Regions from separate parts of the Oceanobacillus sp. B139/18 genome, predicted to be linked through region 1. Evidence: riboswitches for the same ligand, from Rfam matches in the RefSeq annotation. Region 1 holds a riboswitch; each other region holds the start of a gene.
What was found. Region 1 has a riboswitch for S-adenosylmethionine ahead of ACZSMY_RS11000 (methionine ABC transporter ATP-binding protein). Riboswitches for the same ligand answer to the same signal wherever they lie in the genome.
Positions count from the first base shown of each region.

Region 2: linked by a shared signal. The riboswitch ahead of ACZSMY_RS03200 (methionine biosynthesis PLP-dependent protein) and the one ahead of ACZSMY_RS11000 (methionine ABC transporter ATP-binding protein) in region 1 are both predicted to bind S-adenosylmethionine.
Region 3: linked by a shared signal. The riboswitch ahead of ACZSMY_RS15470 (O-acetylhomoserine aminocarboxypropyltransferase/cysteine synthase family protein) and the one ahead of ACZSMY_RS11000 (methionine ABC transporter ATP-binding protein) in region 1 are both predicted to bind S-adenosylmethionine.
Region 4: linked by a shared signal. The riboswitch ahead of metK (methionine adenosyltransferase) and the one ahead of ACZSMY_RS11000 (methionine ABC transporter ATP-binding protein) in region 1 are both predicted to bind S-adenosylmethionine.

Region 1 is NZ_JBVFXI010000003.1:112,765-116,577, forward strand. Features, by position in the region: gene ACZSMY_RS10995 (methionine ABC transporter permease) at 1-220, opposite strand, end outside; gene ACZSMY_RS11000 (methionine ABC transporter ATP-binding protein) at 213-1,235, opposite strand; SAM riboswitch class I at 1,364-1,463, opposite strand; gene ACZSMY_RS11005 (thioredoxin family protein) at 1,604-1,924, opposite strand; gene ACZSMY_RS11010 (toprim domain-containing protein) at 2,069-2,434, opposite strand; gene gcvH (glycine cleavage system protein GcvH) at 2,649-3,029, opposite strand; gene ACZSMY_RS11020 (arsenate reductase family protein) at 3,096-3,452, opposite strand; gene ACZSMY_RS11025 (DinB family protein) at 3,472-3,813, opposite strand, start outside.
Region 2 is NZ_JBVFXI010000001.1:661,984-665,796, reverse strand. Features, by position in the region: gene ACZSMY_RS03205 (hypothetical protein) at 1-883, opposite strand, end outside; SAM riboswitch class I at 1,193-1,297, shown strand; gene ACZSMY_RS03200 (methionine biosynthesis PLP-dependent protein) at 1,447-2,553, shown strand; gene spx (transcriptional regulator Spx) at 2,724-3,131, opposite strand; gene dacB (D-alanyl-D-alanine carboxypeptidase/D-alanyl-D-alanine endopeptidase) at 3,454-3,813, opposite strand, start outside.
Region 3 is NZ_JBVFXI010000005.1:108,805-112,617, reverse strand. Features, by position in the region: gene ACZSMY_RS15470 (O-acetylhomoserine aminocarboxypropyltransferase/cysteine synthase family protein) at 230-1,888, opposite strand; SAM riboswitch class I at 1,982-2,080, opposite strand; gene rarD (EamA family transporter RarD) at 2,277-3,188, opposite strand; gene megL (methionine gamma-lyase) at 3,438-3,813, shown strand, end outside.
Region 4 is NZ_JBVFXI010000003.1:5,706-9,518, forward strand. Features, by position in the region: gene ACZSMY_RS10470 (gamma carbonic anhydrase) at 439-966, shown strand; gene metK (methionine adenosyltransferase) at 1,021-2,220, opposite strand; SAM riboswitch class I at 2,389-2,494, opposite strand; gene pckA (phosphoenolpyruvate carboxykinase (ATP)) at 2,678-3,813, shown strand, end outside.

The sequences.
Region 1 (3,813 bases):
TAAACGGAACAGCACGAAATACATTGACAAATGTTGCAACAACAAAATTAATCAATCGATTTTCCCAAAAGTTCCCTTTCGACGTTAAAAATAACAGCAGCCCTAAAAGTAAGCCAATAATGGCTGTGCCGACTAAAGCTATAATGGTCATGTAAAGTGTTTCTTGAGAAGCTTCTACTAAATCTTCTATCGTAACGTTTGGAAATAATTCCTCAAGCATGCTGAATTACCTCCAATTCAATAACATCCTGTTCTTCCAGGTACTTTATTGCCTCTTCCTGCTGATTACCTACCAGCTGAACGATCAATGTCCCATAGCTCCCGACCTGTGTCTGGGTGATTTTCCCCTGCAAAATATTAACATGGATATCAAAATTCTTCACAAGCTGGCTGATTACAGTCTGGTTTGCACTTTCTCCTAAAAACTGAATCCGTAATAACGCGCCCTCTTGATATCTTTTCTTCAACTCTGTCATGTCTTCCTCTTCCTCATCTGATCCAGTCAGCTGTTCAACAAATTTCTGCGTTACCGGCTGCTTTGGTCTGGTAAATACATCGAGAACCGTTCCTTCTTCTACTACTTTCCCCTGCTCCATCACTGCAACTCGATTACAAATTTTGCGGATAACATGCATTTCATGGGTAATCAAAATAATGGTTAAACCCAGCTTTTCATTAATATCCTGCAGTAAACGCAAGATTTGATTCGTTGTTTCCGGGTCAAGTGCAGAGGTTGCTTCATCACAAAGCAGCACCTTCGGAGAGTTTGCTAATGCTCTTGCAATTCCTACCCGCTGCTTTTGTCCGCCGCTCAGCTGTGCAGGATAGGCATTTTCCTTTCCTGATAAGCCTACTAATTCAACCAATTCCAGTACCCGCTTTTTCCGGTCGCTTTTCTCCACACCGGAAATCTCAAGCGGAAATTCTATATTTTCAGCGACTGTCCGGGACCAGAGCAGGTTAAAATGCTGGAATATCATTCCAATATCCTGTCTGGCGATACGCAAATCCTTTTTCGATAAGGAGGTAATAACCTGATCGCCGATTTTTATCGTACCTGTCGTTGGTTCTTCCAGCCTGTTAATCAAACGCACAAAAGTACTTTTCCCCGCGCCGCTGTATCCGATGACGCCATAGATATCTCCATCCGCTACGTTTAGATTTAAATTATCTACGGCGACAATATCTTTTTTTTCTAAAGAGAATATTTTCTTCAATCCTTCAATGGATATCACTTTATTTCACTCCTATATGTGTACAAACCTATTTTATTGTGTACGCTATATTTTCCTCTTCATTGAAAAAGCGTCTTTCTGCAAGAGAACAGAAAGACGCTTTATTATACACAATATCGTCCATTGCTCCCTTATCTTTACAGTTTCCTGCAGGAATTGGCACCTTTTCAATGATTGAAGGTTGCCGCGGTTTCAATGGGCCAGTCCCTCCACCGCTCTTGATAAGAGTTTGCCTATTTTTAAATGAAGTGCCATTATAGTAGCATGCCATTTGTGCCTTGTCAATCACAATCCCTAGCCATTCACTCAGGTTTCTGTGGAATCTGCTGCTTCTCGTATATTGAACCGTCCTCTTGTACAGAAAAAACTTAGTTGTTTATTGCTGTGAATAATTCCGGTTTGTATTTCATCAAATACTGATAAATATTTGCTGTCGATTGAAACGTGTACACTTTCTCAATCATTTTACCGTTTTCCATAAATGCAAGACATGGCACGCTTTCGACTTGATGAGACTGCATAAAATCAGGGTGCATGGACGCGTTCATCTCCGTAAAAATATCAGTTTTATGCAGTCTTTCTATTTTTTCAAGCATAGCGCGGGCTACCGTACATGTCCCGCAAAATGGTGTATAAATATATAGTATGAATCGTTGATGATTCTTTTCTTCTCCACTAAACTGTTTCAAGTTCATTCCCCTCAATCTTTTTCTTCCCATAAAATAATATATGCTGAGTGAAAGGATTACACTGATTGCGTATAAAACGACTTCGCATCTTTCCTTATTTATTTCCTCGGCGAATAGAATCCATTCTTATTTTAACGTTTTACGTTACCATTTTGCAAGGTAATTGAGATTGATTCCAATGCGTTTTCCTGCCAGAATACTTGCCAACATTCTTTTTGGGGTGGCGGCAACCTCACGAAATTCACTGCTTACATAAATATGCTCTGCGTGCGGCAGTTCCCTGGCTAGCTGTTTTCGGAGTTTCATTCCCGAATCATCCTCGTCCACCAGAATAAATACATCTGTATCGTCCAAATGATAATATTCCAACAGCTCTTCAAATTTTTCTACACCGATGGTTCCATTTGTACAAACAATGGTGATGGTATTGTCGTCAAGAATTTTTTCTAGATGCTTTTTATCAGATAACCCTTCAACGATTATGACTTTGTTGTAATCATCTTCCATCATCGTTTTGCACTCCTTATCGAAGTGATTAGGTAAACATCTTTTTTAACCTAATCCTATCCTATGCTTTTTCTATATTATATGAAAAGAAAAGAGCTAACTATACACGAATGTGGAAAAGTCAGCTCTTTTTCACCTATTTTTAGAGCCTTTTTTGAAAATTCAGGAGCAGCGCCTGTATTTTCTCTTTCTCTAAAATAGGTGTAATGTAATTTTATTATCCTTCGATAAATTCCTGGTATGCTTTCGAATCTAATAATTCCTCTAAATCTGCTTCATTCTCAAGTTCAATAACAATCATCCATGCTTTTTCATGCGGTGATTCATTCACAAGCTCTGGGCTGTCTTCCAGTTCTTCATTTACTTCTACCACTTTTCCGCTGACTGGAGCATACAGCTCGGATACCGTTTTAACAGATTCCACACTTCCAAATGGCTCTTCCAGCTCTAAAGAATCGCCGACTTCCGGTAATTCTACGAAAACAATATCGCCAAGCTCATCCTGTGCAAAGTCTGTAATTCCTATACGAACTTTTCCATCTTCTTTTTTTACCCATTCATGTTCTTTTGAATATAAATAATCATTTGGCAAGCTCATTTCGTATCCCTCCAACAAAACTTTATTCTCTTCAACTATACATGGAAGTCAGTTACATTTCTAGCACTATTTCCAGACAGATTCATAGGTTTCTTCTTTAAATCCGACAGTTACTTTCTTGCCGTCGGTTAAGACCGGTCTTTTGATGAGCATACCATCAGAAGCTAAAATCTCCGCCATTTCCTGCGGGGATAAATCATTTATTCTTTCTTTCAAATTTAATTCCCGATATTTTTTACCGCTGGTATTAAAGAATTTTTTAGGCGGCAGGTCGCTTGTTTCCATCCAAGACAGCAGTTCATTCGCACTTGGAGGCTCTTCAGCAATCGGAATCGCCTTATAATCAATTTGGTTTGCATCCAGCCATTTTTTTGCATTTCGACAGGTGCCGCATTTCGAATACCAATAAAAAGATAATGTCATTATTCTTCCTCCGCTTCTTCTATTGATCCTCTTTCGTTGGTCCCATAACGCCGGGCACCTCTAGGCCAGCCTGTCTAAGCAGCACAGTCATCTGACCGCGATGATGGATTTGATGACTGACCAGCATACGTAAAATACTTCCTTTCGGAGCAGGTCCGCCGAAATCACCTACTTCATTTACTAATGCTTCATCCGTCAGCTGCTCTTTTGCTTTCTCTGCAACGCTAGTTGAGATATCCTCATATGCTTCCAGTATGTCACTTGCTTTTGTTGGAACGGCGTCTGGATCATAAGAAGAGTCTAAATCAATTCCGACCAGGCTCATAAAGAAAACAGGACTATTCACCAAATGCCAGCCCAG
Region 2 (3,813 bases), on a different contig from region 1:
CAGTATCGACCTCAGAACCTTTGTGCTCTTCAGAACCTTTATCTGTTTCTGAGTCTGAGTTTTCTCCCTCTTCTTCAGTCTCATGCTCTCCATTATTTTCTTCTTCTTCAGGATTTCCTTCCTCTGATTCCGGCTCTTCACTCTCTACATCTTCAGAATCGGGTTCCTTGTTGTTTGCATTATCATCGTTGCCATTTTCTTCCTCTTCCGGCTGTTTCGGCGGTTGATCCGATTTATCTTTTGAATCTTCTTTCTCTGAATTCTCTTCATTCCTGTCATTTGTGCCGGGCGCCTCAGTTTCAGCTCCAGAATTATTGGAATCAGAAAAGCGGCTATTTTTTTCAGATTGATTCTGATGTACAGAAGCTGTGGAACGTTGCGTATTATTCGATTCTGATTCTCGGCTTTCTGTATTCTCATTATTTTCACCAGCTGCGTTTTCCTTATTTGAAGCGTTACTGCTTTGTTCACTGTCAGCTGGCTCATCATTTGTTATTTGATTAGATGATGCTTCCTCAGAAGCTATATAATCTTCTTCCTGCACCTCTGTTTCTGGATTTGTGTATGTTTCTTCCTCTGTTTCGGTACCTTGAGTCACAGTACGCTCTTCCTGCACTTCTATTTCATTGTCTTCCTGCTGAAGTATGTTGCGATAATCTAAATTAGCTGTTTGATAAATTTGTTCATTGTCTCCTAATAACCGATTATTCCAGGAGGTTGTAAAAATCTCTACGCTTTCTCCAGTTTGTCCAGTTCCGTCTTCTGTACTCACTTCCATTGAATATTCTACAGAGCGGTTATCCTTATAAATCCCCATGCCAATGATGATAATACAACCTGCTAACATAGAAATGTTTACCCATAATAGCTTTTTTTTGCGCATATATCTTCTTCCTTTTTAAATAGTTTCATTCGGATATTTATTATTTCACCCTTTTTATTATCAGACATATCCAACTCATTCAGAGTAATTGTCCATTTTATAACCATTCAACAATACGTTCACTACACTACCATTGTAATCGTCATCGGAGTCCTTTTCAAATACTTTTCGTTTTTTTCAAGCTTCTTCTTTCTATACACAGCCTCTAAGCCAGTGTTGCCGGCTTTTTCATTTTTAAAAAAATCAAGACTTGATTTTTTTTCCTCGCTCTTGTAAAGTTAACGTAATTATAATTTAATAAAATTCCAATTCTTATCCAGAGAGACGGAGGGACTGGCCCGACGATGTCTCAGCAACCAGCTGCTTCTAGCAAGGTGCTAATTCCAGAAGGGAACTCCCCTTTAAAGATAAGATATGTATCATCACGATATCATACCCTTCTTATCTCATCTCTGGAATAAGAAGGGTTTTTTATTGATTTCACATGGGAAAATCATAAGAAAACAGCATATTCGCGAAAGATAAGCGAATTCATGTTTCTGGATTGAGGAGGCTGAAGGAAAATGAGAAAAATAGAAACAGCATTAGTACAGTTAGGTAATAAAACGGACGAACGGACAGGGGCTATAAATCCGCCTATTTACATGTCAACAGCTTATCAGCACCAGGGAATTGGCCATTCCACAGGTTATGATTATACGCGTACCAAGAATCCGACCAGATCTGTTTTAGAGGAAGGTTTCGCAAAGCTGGAAGAAGGAGATGCTGCTTTCGCCTGCAGCTCAGGAATGGCAGCTATTCAATTAGTTCTCTCCTCCCTGTTTCGTATGGGCGATCACCTTATCGCGACAAAAGATATCTACGGAGGAACTTACCGTATTTTTAATCATTTTGAAAAAGCTTATAATATTTCCGTGACCTATGATGTCTGTCAAAATATCACGGAAACAGAACGATGTATTAACGAAAATACAAAGGCTATCTTTTTAGAAACACCGACGAACCCGTTACTTCAGGAGGTGGATATTGAAAAGTATGCGGAGCTGGCTAAAAAGCATAACCTGCTGCTTATTGTTGATAATACATTTTTAACACCTTATCTCCAGCAGCCAATTACGCTTGGTGCGGATATTGTAGTGCATAGTGCGACAAAATATATCGGCGGCCATAATGATGTTTTAGCCGGTCTGGTCGTAACCAAAAGTCCTGACCTTTCCGAAAAATTATTTGAAATGCATAATGCGTCAGGAGCAACATTATCTGCTTCAGACAGCTGGCTGCTTGTCCGCGGGTTAAAAACACTTGCATTGCGTATGCAGCGTCACGAGGAAAACGCACAAGAAATTGCTGCTTACCTGCGAGACCACTCGTCAATTGGACAGGTTTATTATCCAAATAAAGGCGGCATGCTTTCATTTTGTTTAGAAGATGCCGACCAGGTGCGTTCTTTCTTAGCTAACCTCAACTTAATTGTATTTGCCGAAAGTCTGGGCGGTGTAGAAAGCTTTATTACCTATCCTACAACACAAACACATGCCGATATGCCGGAGGAAGAAAGAGATAACAGAGGAATCGGTGATGACCTTCTTCGTTTCTCTGTAGGAATTGAAGATGCGGAGGATTTAATAGCAGATATTGAGCAGGCGCTGCAGGTTGTCAGTAAAATTTAAAACAATACCCCAAAAAAGAGGCAGCTCATTTTAAAGCTGCCTCTTTTTTAGAGTAAAGATGAAATTATATTCTTCCTTACATATTATTTAATTTGCTCAACATTCAACATATGGAAGCATACAGCCATTTCATCGTATGCTTCCATAATTTAAGGTTCATTTAAGGTTCGTTACCCTTTTATTAAACCTAAATCCACTTTCCATTGTAACCATTGCAGCTGTCTCGTTTTACGAGGTAAGAATTGACGAATATCTTCCTCATGGTACCCAACTTGGAATCTTTTTTCATCCACCAAAATTGGACTTTTCAGCAGTCTTGGGTATTTGTGAATTAATTTCAATAAAGTTTGCAGAGACAAATCCTCTACATTCAAATTCAATTCTTTAAAAATTTTAGAACGGGTTGAAAGTATCTCATCCGTGCCTTCCACAGTCATTTGTAAAATATTCTTTAGTTCGTCAATTGTCAATGGTTGATGTAAAATATTTCGTTCCTTATAAGCAATTCCATTTTTGCGAAACCATTGTCTCGCTTTTCTTGTAGATGAGCAAGATACTCCGTAAATATGCACTGTCATATTCATTCTCCTTATTATTTGACATATTCATTACAAGATTCAAAGTGATTATGATGAAATGAAAGTAAAACATTTCTGCTTCTTCATTCCATTTTTTCTATCTTAGTTTCACTTTAGCATGGAAATGTGGTAAAACTATGGTAAGGTCATAAAAAAAACATGAAATGAAGCTTAATTCATCGAAATAAAGCTTGCTGCTATTATTCCTTCGCTCTATAAATATGCTTCCCCGGCTTCACGATTCCACAATACGCCCTTAAACTTCTGTTTAATAACAGCTTAAATCAAATAATGAACCCCCCCAAAAAACAAATGACAAAGGTCAACACCATTCTTCTATCTCCGCCATTATCGCAACCAGTTCATCTTCTAATTCTTTTCCTGTATCCGTATCTAATAAATGATTAAATAAGATGGAAAAGATAAGCCGTTCTCCCTTTCCATTGGTTACATAACCGGAAAGAGTGCTGACACCTTCAATGGTTCCTGTTTTTGCCTGAACATCCAGTCCCTTCATACGTTCACGTAAAGTGCCTCCAATCATTTTATCGGCTTCTCCAGCTGCCGGCAGACTGGCTAAAAATTCAGGGAACCACTTTTCCTGCTGGATTTCGTACAGTAAACGCGTCAGTTCTTCGGCTGGAATAAAGTTAGCTGCTGAAATTCCGGAACCATCCTTTAA
Region 3 (3,813 bases), on a different contig from region 1:
TCTTATAGTCTTATTTTAATCAAGGATAATCAATACTAAACAGATTAAATGAAAAACGCCTTCTAATTTTTAAGCTAGAAGACGTAACCACATTATAGTATAACATAAAACGAAACATCAATCAGTGGGAGTGTTGTTTTTCTCCATGATAAAATTACCCGCCTTTCTTAACAATAAAACATGGAAATGTTCTATAAAAGAAAGGCGGGGAAGGATGTTATTTTTGTATTTAACGTCCGGAGCTGCGTAATTCAAGAGCAAATTGCGCCGGCTGAACGGTCGAAAGAATAAACACTTCAGATGATACTTCAGGAGCAGAAGCTGTGAATAAAATCGTGCCCTGATAAGCTGCGTTTTCTTCTGGTGTCTGTTTACCTTCCTGCAGCCATATTGCATCAGCTCCTGTTAATATATCTGTTGTCACTTCATCGATATCTGCCGCAGGAATTACCTCATAGCCTAATTTATAGAGAGGAACAATTTCTTCGTCCGCGATGCCGACAGTAATAATCCGCTTTTTGCGGACACCTTCGCTGCGGTCAAATGGGGATTGAAGTAAATTTTGCACTGCTATTTCCTCGGCTGATTTTTGATTGCCCTGTGATTTTCCTGTTGCTTTATCAATGGCTTGATCCAAGTCAGCTACAATATCGTCAAATGACTCTAAACCAATGGATAAACGGACCAATTCTTCCGTTGTACCGCTTTTTGCCAAGTCCTCATCTGTCAATTGCTGATGGGTTGTAGAAGCAGGGTGGATAATAAGCGATTTGGCATCCCCCACATTGGCGACATGAGACCAGAGCTGCACATTATCGATTAGAGTACGGCCTGCTTCTCGTCCGCCTTCAATACCAAATGTAATAACTGACCCAAAACCGCCCTTTAAGTATTTTTTAGCAAGCTGATGGGAGGGATGTGATTCCAGCCCCGGGTAGTTGATCCATTCTACAGCAGGGTGATTTTCCAGGTAAGCTGCTATTTTTTCTGCATTTTCGCTATGCTTCCTGATGCGTAAGTGTAAAGTTTCCAGGCCTTGCAGTAATAAAAAGGCATTTTGCGGACTAAGCGCAGGTCCGATGTCACGTAATAATTGGACGCGCAGCTTGGTAATGAATGCAGCAGGACCTAAATCCGCATATTTTAAGCCATTATAGCTCTCATCCGGCTCGATAAAATCAGGGAATTTATCATTATTCCAATCAAATCTGCCGCTGTCGACAACGACACCGCCGATGGTTGTGCCATGTCCGCCAATCCATTTCGTGGCGGAGTGAACCACAATATCCGCACCCCAGGTTAACGGCTTGGCAAAATAAGGGGCAAATGTATTATCAATAATTAAAGGAATGCGATGATTATGAGCAATATCAGCCACCGTTTCGACATCAAAAACATATAAACTTGGATTAGTGATGATTTCTCCAAAAATTGCTTTTGTTTTATCTGTAATTGCAGCCTCAATAGCATCCGGGTCAGTTCCATCTACAAATTTTACATTGATTCCATAACGGGGGAGCGTGTTGGCAAATAAGTTATACGTCCCGCCATATAGATTGCTGTCCGCGATAATCTCATCACCGGCACGGGTGATATTTAAAATCGCCATCGTAATAGCTGCCATCCCGGAAGCTAGACCTAAAGCACCGACTCCGTCTTCTAATTGTGCAATCCGCTGCTCAAATGTATCTACCGTCGGATTCATAATTCGAGTATAGATATTACCTGGCTCTGCTAATCCAAATAAGTTTTGTGCATGCTCTGTATCACGAAAAACATAAGAGGTTGTTTGATAGATTGGAACAGCACGTGCTCCGGTTGTCGGGTCTGGAACCTGCCCCCCGTGTAACAAAATCGTTTCGTCTTGCTGTACTGGATAGTTTGACATTGTATTTCCTCCCTTTTTATTGAAAACACTCTTTTACCTGAAAAAAGCTCTCTTCTATAATGAAGAGAGCTCTGATAACTGACTTAGAACCCTCTCTTATCTTTCAGATGATATATCTGTAGGATGGAGCACCTGAATGTTCAAGTTGCCGGGCTTCACAGGGCCTATTCCCTCCGCCGCTCTTCATAAGAGATTCTGCTAAATATTTTGAAATTACTTGCGAGTATATAGTTTTACAGGTTAAAAGTCAAGTGTTTTACTAGGGATTAATAGATGAAATAAAGTGAATCTTCCTTCAGCGGGGATTTCTTTCATCCTTACTGAAGGAATTATCACAAAAGTATGACCTAAAGGCCTTTGGACGAACCGGGCCGTTACTGGCTGAAAACTATGCCTTTCTTCTTTTTCTCCGCGGTGCATCCCGGTAAATACTGGCCATATAGATAATAAGTGCAGCCCAAATCAAAGCAAAGGTAATCATATGATGTACCGTAAAGGTTTCATTATATAGAAATACCCCCAGAAAGAACATAATTGTCGGTGCCACATATTGTAAAAAGCCAACCATTGCCAATGGAATCCGTTTGGCCCCTGCAGCAAACAGCAGTAAAGGTATTGCTGTAACACCCCCCGCGCCTATAAGTAAAAGATTGTCCGATGTAAACAAAGGAGAAAAAGTAAAAGATCCTTCTGACGGAACAAATAGTAAATACAATAGAGCAATCGGAGCCACTACAAGTGTTTCAATAGTAAGTCCATACATTGCATGCAGATGGAGTGTTTTTTTAATCAATCCATAAAAGCCAAAGGTGATGGCCAATAACAGCGAAATCCAAGGGAACACACCATAGCTCAGTGTTAAATAAAGTACGCCGATACCGGCAAGGATGAACGATAAGACCTGTCCTTTCGTTGTCTTTTCTTTCAATACAAATACCGCTAATAAAATGCTGATCAAAGGATTGATATAGTACCCTAAGCTGGCCTGCAGCACATGTCCATGCTGAACCGAAAAAATAAATAGAAACCAGTTAATAGATATAACGATGGAAGCTGTAATGATAGCGATGGTTTTCTTTTTATCTTTTTTCAGCTCGTGGACCGTTTCAATCAGTTCACGCCAATTACCTGTCACCAGTACTAAAAAAATCATGAAAATTAAGCTCCAGACAATCCGGTGGGCTAGTACTTCGCCAGCTGGAACATGTTCAAGAAACTTCCAATAGATTGGAAAGATTCCCCATAATAAATAAGCAGCAAAGGTAATAACCGCTCCCTGTTGTAAAGATTTATCCTCCATTATCCATTCCTGCCTTCTGAAAAAATTAAACTAAAACCAATATTAAAACTTTATGAGGCAGGAAGCAATAACTTTTAAATAATGTATTCCGTAAAACGAAGCTTCATGGAGCGGGAGCTTTGTTTTCTTTGTACGAAATATTAGATATTTTTTTGAGCCGGAAACATTTCCAACAGCACAGGAATACTTTATCATAAAGAGAGAGACTTATCTGAATTATTACCTTTATCAGGATCGGGGAGAATATAAATGAGCAAAAAGTTTAAACATATGGAAACAGCAATGATTCACGAAGGGTACGATTCCAAAGAGCTGCTTGGCAGTTTAACACCGCCCATTTTTCAAACATCTACATTTACCTTTGACACAGCGGAGCAGGGGGAGGCACGTTTTGCCGGAGAGGAAGAAGGACATGTCTATACGCGTGTCAGTAATCCGACCGTGCAAATACTGGAACAAAAGCTGGCCGCATTGGAAAAGGCTGAAAAAGGACTGGCATTTGCCTCGGGGATGGCTGCCATATCTGCCGTTTTGATTGCACTCACCAAAGCAAATGACCATATTATTTGCTCGTCCGGACTATACGGCTGTACCTTTGGACTGTTGTCGATGATGGATAAAAAAT
Region 4 (3,813 bases), 110 kb from region 1:
TGTAAAAGTCCGCCTGTTTGTATGGATGTCCCATTATCCATAGCGAGATTAAAACAGATTTATACAATTACTTATTCCAGTTATGACTGGAACATCTGTTACTGCTCCCATTGTCAAATCAACAACGTGGAAATTACTTAGAATAGCATTTCTGTTTATCTCTTTATGTTATTACTATCCTTAAGTAACCAGCTTATTTATTCTACCATAAAAAGATGCGTATCTGTAGAGGATAAAAAGAAATAAATCTACATTCAAACTTATTATCCACATCAAACAAATGACTTAGAATATATGCCTACAATTAGGAGATTACGATAGGAATAACAAGTCTTTCTCCTTCATTCAGTACTAAAATCAACTCATTTAGAACTGCCTTTCCAGATAATATTTCCTTTGATATACTTTAATCAATATGACTGAGTTGGAGGAATACAAATGATTGAATCATATAAAGGAATAACCCCGTCTATTGATTCTGCCGCATTCATTGCCAAAAATGCAGTAATCAACGGAGACGTGACGATTGAAGAAGAAGCAAGTATTTGGTTTCATACGGTGATTCGCGGTGATGTAGCACCGACAAAAATAGGTAAGCGTACCAATGTCCAGGATCTCTCTATGCTGCATCAAAGTCCTGATATGCCGTTAATTCTTGAAGATGATGTCACTGTTGGACACCAAGTCACCTTGCATTCAGCAATTATACGCCATCATGCGCTGATTGGCATGGGGTCCATTATTTTAGATGGCGCAGAGATCGGGGAGCATGCTTTTGTCGGCGCAGGAAGTCTGGTGCCGCCGGGCAAAAAAATACCGCCCCGCACATTAGCTATGGGTAGGCCGGCTAAAGTGGTTCGTGAATTAACCGATAAAGACTATCAAGAAATGGACCGCATCCGTAAATCCTATGTGGAAAAAGGACAATATTATTTAAAAGAAACAAACATGGGCGGAAATGAGTAAAACCATCCTATTCCAAAGAAAAACGTCAGGCATCTTCAAACACCTGACGTTTTTTTATTTTGCAGTCAACGCTTTTAATTCTTCGACTTTATCTGTTTTTTCCCATGGGAATGTAATATCTGTACGTCCGAAATGGCCGTAAGCAGCTGTGTTTTTAAAGATTGGCCTTCTTAAATCAAGCATGCGGATAATACCTGCCGGACGCAAATCAAAAAGCTCCCGGACTGCTTCCACTAATCTCTCTTCACTGACTTCCCCTGTACCGAACGTATTGATTGAGATAGAAACGGGCTGTGCAACGCCAATCGCATAAGCCAGCTGAACCTCACAAGAATCAGCAAGACCTGCAGCAACAATATTTTTAGCAACATAACGGGCCGCGTATGCAGCAGAACGATCCACTTTCGTTGCATCTTTACCGCTAAAAGCGCCGCCGCCATGTCTGGCATAGCCTCCATAAGTGTCTACAATAATCTTTCTTCCGGTCAAGCCGACATCGCCTTGCGGACCGCCTAAAACAAAGCGCCCGGTCGGGTTAATATAGTACTTTGTTTTTTCATCCAGTAATTCACCGGGTACAACAGCTTCGACAACATGTTTAATAATATCCGCTTCGATTTGTTCATTCGTAATATCCGGATGATGCTGCGCGGAAATGACAACCGTATCTACACGCAGCGGCTGGTTATCTTCACCGTATTCAACGGTTACCTGTGTTTTCCCGTCTGGACGCAGATAGCCGATAATCTCTTCCTTCCGGACATCTGCTAATCTTTTGGATAAACGGTGTGCTAAAGAAATTGGTAAAGGCATCAGCTCTTCAGTTTCATTACATGCATAACCAAACATTAATCCCTGGTCACCGGCACCAATTGCCTCGATTTCTTCTTCGCTTTCTTGTCCTTGTCTTGCTTCCAGCGCAACATCCACACCGCCGGCAATATCAGGAGACTGCTCATCAATAGCAGTCAATACAGCACATGTTTCTGAATCAAAACCATATTTTGCCCGTGTATAGCCAATTCCTTGTACTGTTTCACGTACAATTGCAGGAATATCTACATATGTACTTGTAGAAATCTCTCCGGCAACTAAAACAATTCCAGTTGTAACCGTAGTTTCACAAGCTACTCTGGCATTCGGATCCTTCGAGAGAATCTCATCCAGAATAGCGTCTGAAATTTGGTCAGACATCTTATCCGGATGCCCTTCAGTAACTGACTCAGAAGTAAATAAACGACGATTTGCAGCCATAAGGCTAACTCCCCTTCTCCAATAATGTTACGGAACTCTATTTCAATATAAATTTATCATTCCACCCAATGTGGTTTCATTTTTTAGAGGATATTTAAAAAGTCTCCTAAAAACAAAAAAACCTCTCCTTCAAAATATATGAGGAAAGGAAAACTTATTGGCCTTTCGCTCTTATTGTTCAAGGAATGATCCTTGCATCAGGTTAGCACCTTTCACTTCAAGTGAGGTTGCTGGGCTTCATCGGGACTGTCCCTCCACCATCTCCAAATAAGAGTATCCGTTCAATATTTAGATTAACGAAACAAGCCTCTCCTGTCAACCTTATTATCATTTGTGACAGAAAAAATAATTTTTCATAAATTAGTATGGACTATTATATTTAATGTGTTATACTAATAAACATATTTCAAGATAAAATCAATTCTAAACCATTAATTAAGGAGTGAATAATTGCTTTATGAAAATATTGCGGAGAAGTATACTGGAGGAGCTCACTTTAACTAATATTTACAGCAACTATTCTGTTGGCCAGCTTATTGAAAAAATTATTCATCGTGATGAAGCAAAATTAACATCTACTGGCGCGGTCCGTGCCACCACTGGAAAATACACGGGACGTTCTCCAAAAGATAAATTTATTGTAAAAGATGCTTTGTCAGCGGATAAGGTAGACTGGGGAAATGTTAATCAGCCTATTGAAGAGGAAGTCTTTAATCAGCTGCTGGGCAAAGTGATTGCCTATCTAGATAACCAAGAGGAAATTTTTCACCTGCAAGCTTATGCGGGTGCGGATGAAAAATACAAACTGCCTATTCAGGTAATCAATGAATACGCTTGGCATAATTTATTCGCAAGACAATTATTTATTCCTGTTGAAAAAGACATGGAGCAATTACATGAAGCTGATTTTACAGTAATCTCCGCTCCCGGTTTTAAAGCAGACCCGGAAGTTGACGGTACAAACTCCGAGGCTTTTGTTCTCATTTCCTTTGAACAGCGCATTGTGCTTATCGGCGGAACAGAATATGCTGGAGAGATAAAAAAATCTATCTTCTCTGTAGCTAATTTCCTGCTCCCTGAGCAAAATGTTCTGTCCATGCATTGCTCCTCTAACGTTGGAGATGAAGGCGATGTTGCTTTATTTTTCGGGTTATCCGGAACTGGAAAGACCACACTTTCAGCTGACATTGACAGAAGATTAATCGGTGATGATGAGCATGGCTGGAGTGACGAGGGTGTCTTTAATATTGAAGGCGGCTGCTATGCAAAATGCATTAATTTATCCGCAGAAAAAGAACCGCAAATCTTTGATGCGATCCGCTACGGATCTGTTCTGGAAAATGTCGCCTTGGATGAAGATACACGCGTCCCGGATTATGATGATACTTCGTTAACAGAAAATACACGGGCAGCTTATCCATTAGAAAATATTGATAACAGCTTAGAGCCAAGTGTGGCTGGACATCCAAATACAATTATTTTCCTGACCGCAGATGCTTCCGGTACTTTGCCGCCAATCAGTAAATTGACAAAAGAGCAGGCAATGTATCATTTCTTAAGCGGATACACGAGCAAACTGGCTGGTACAGAACG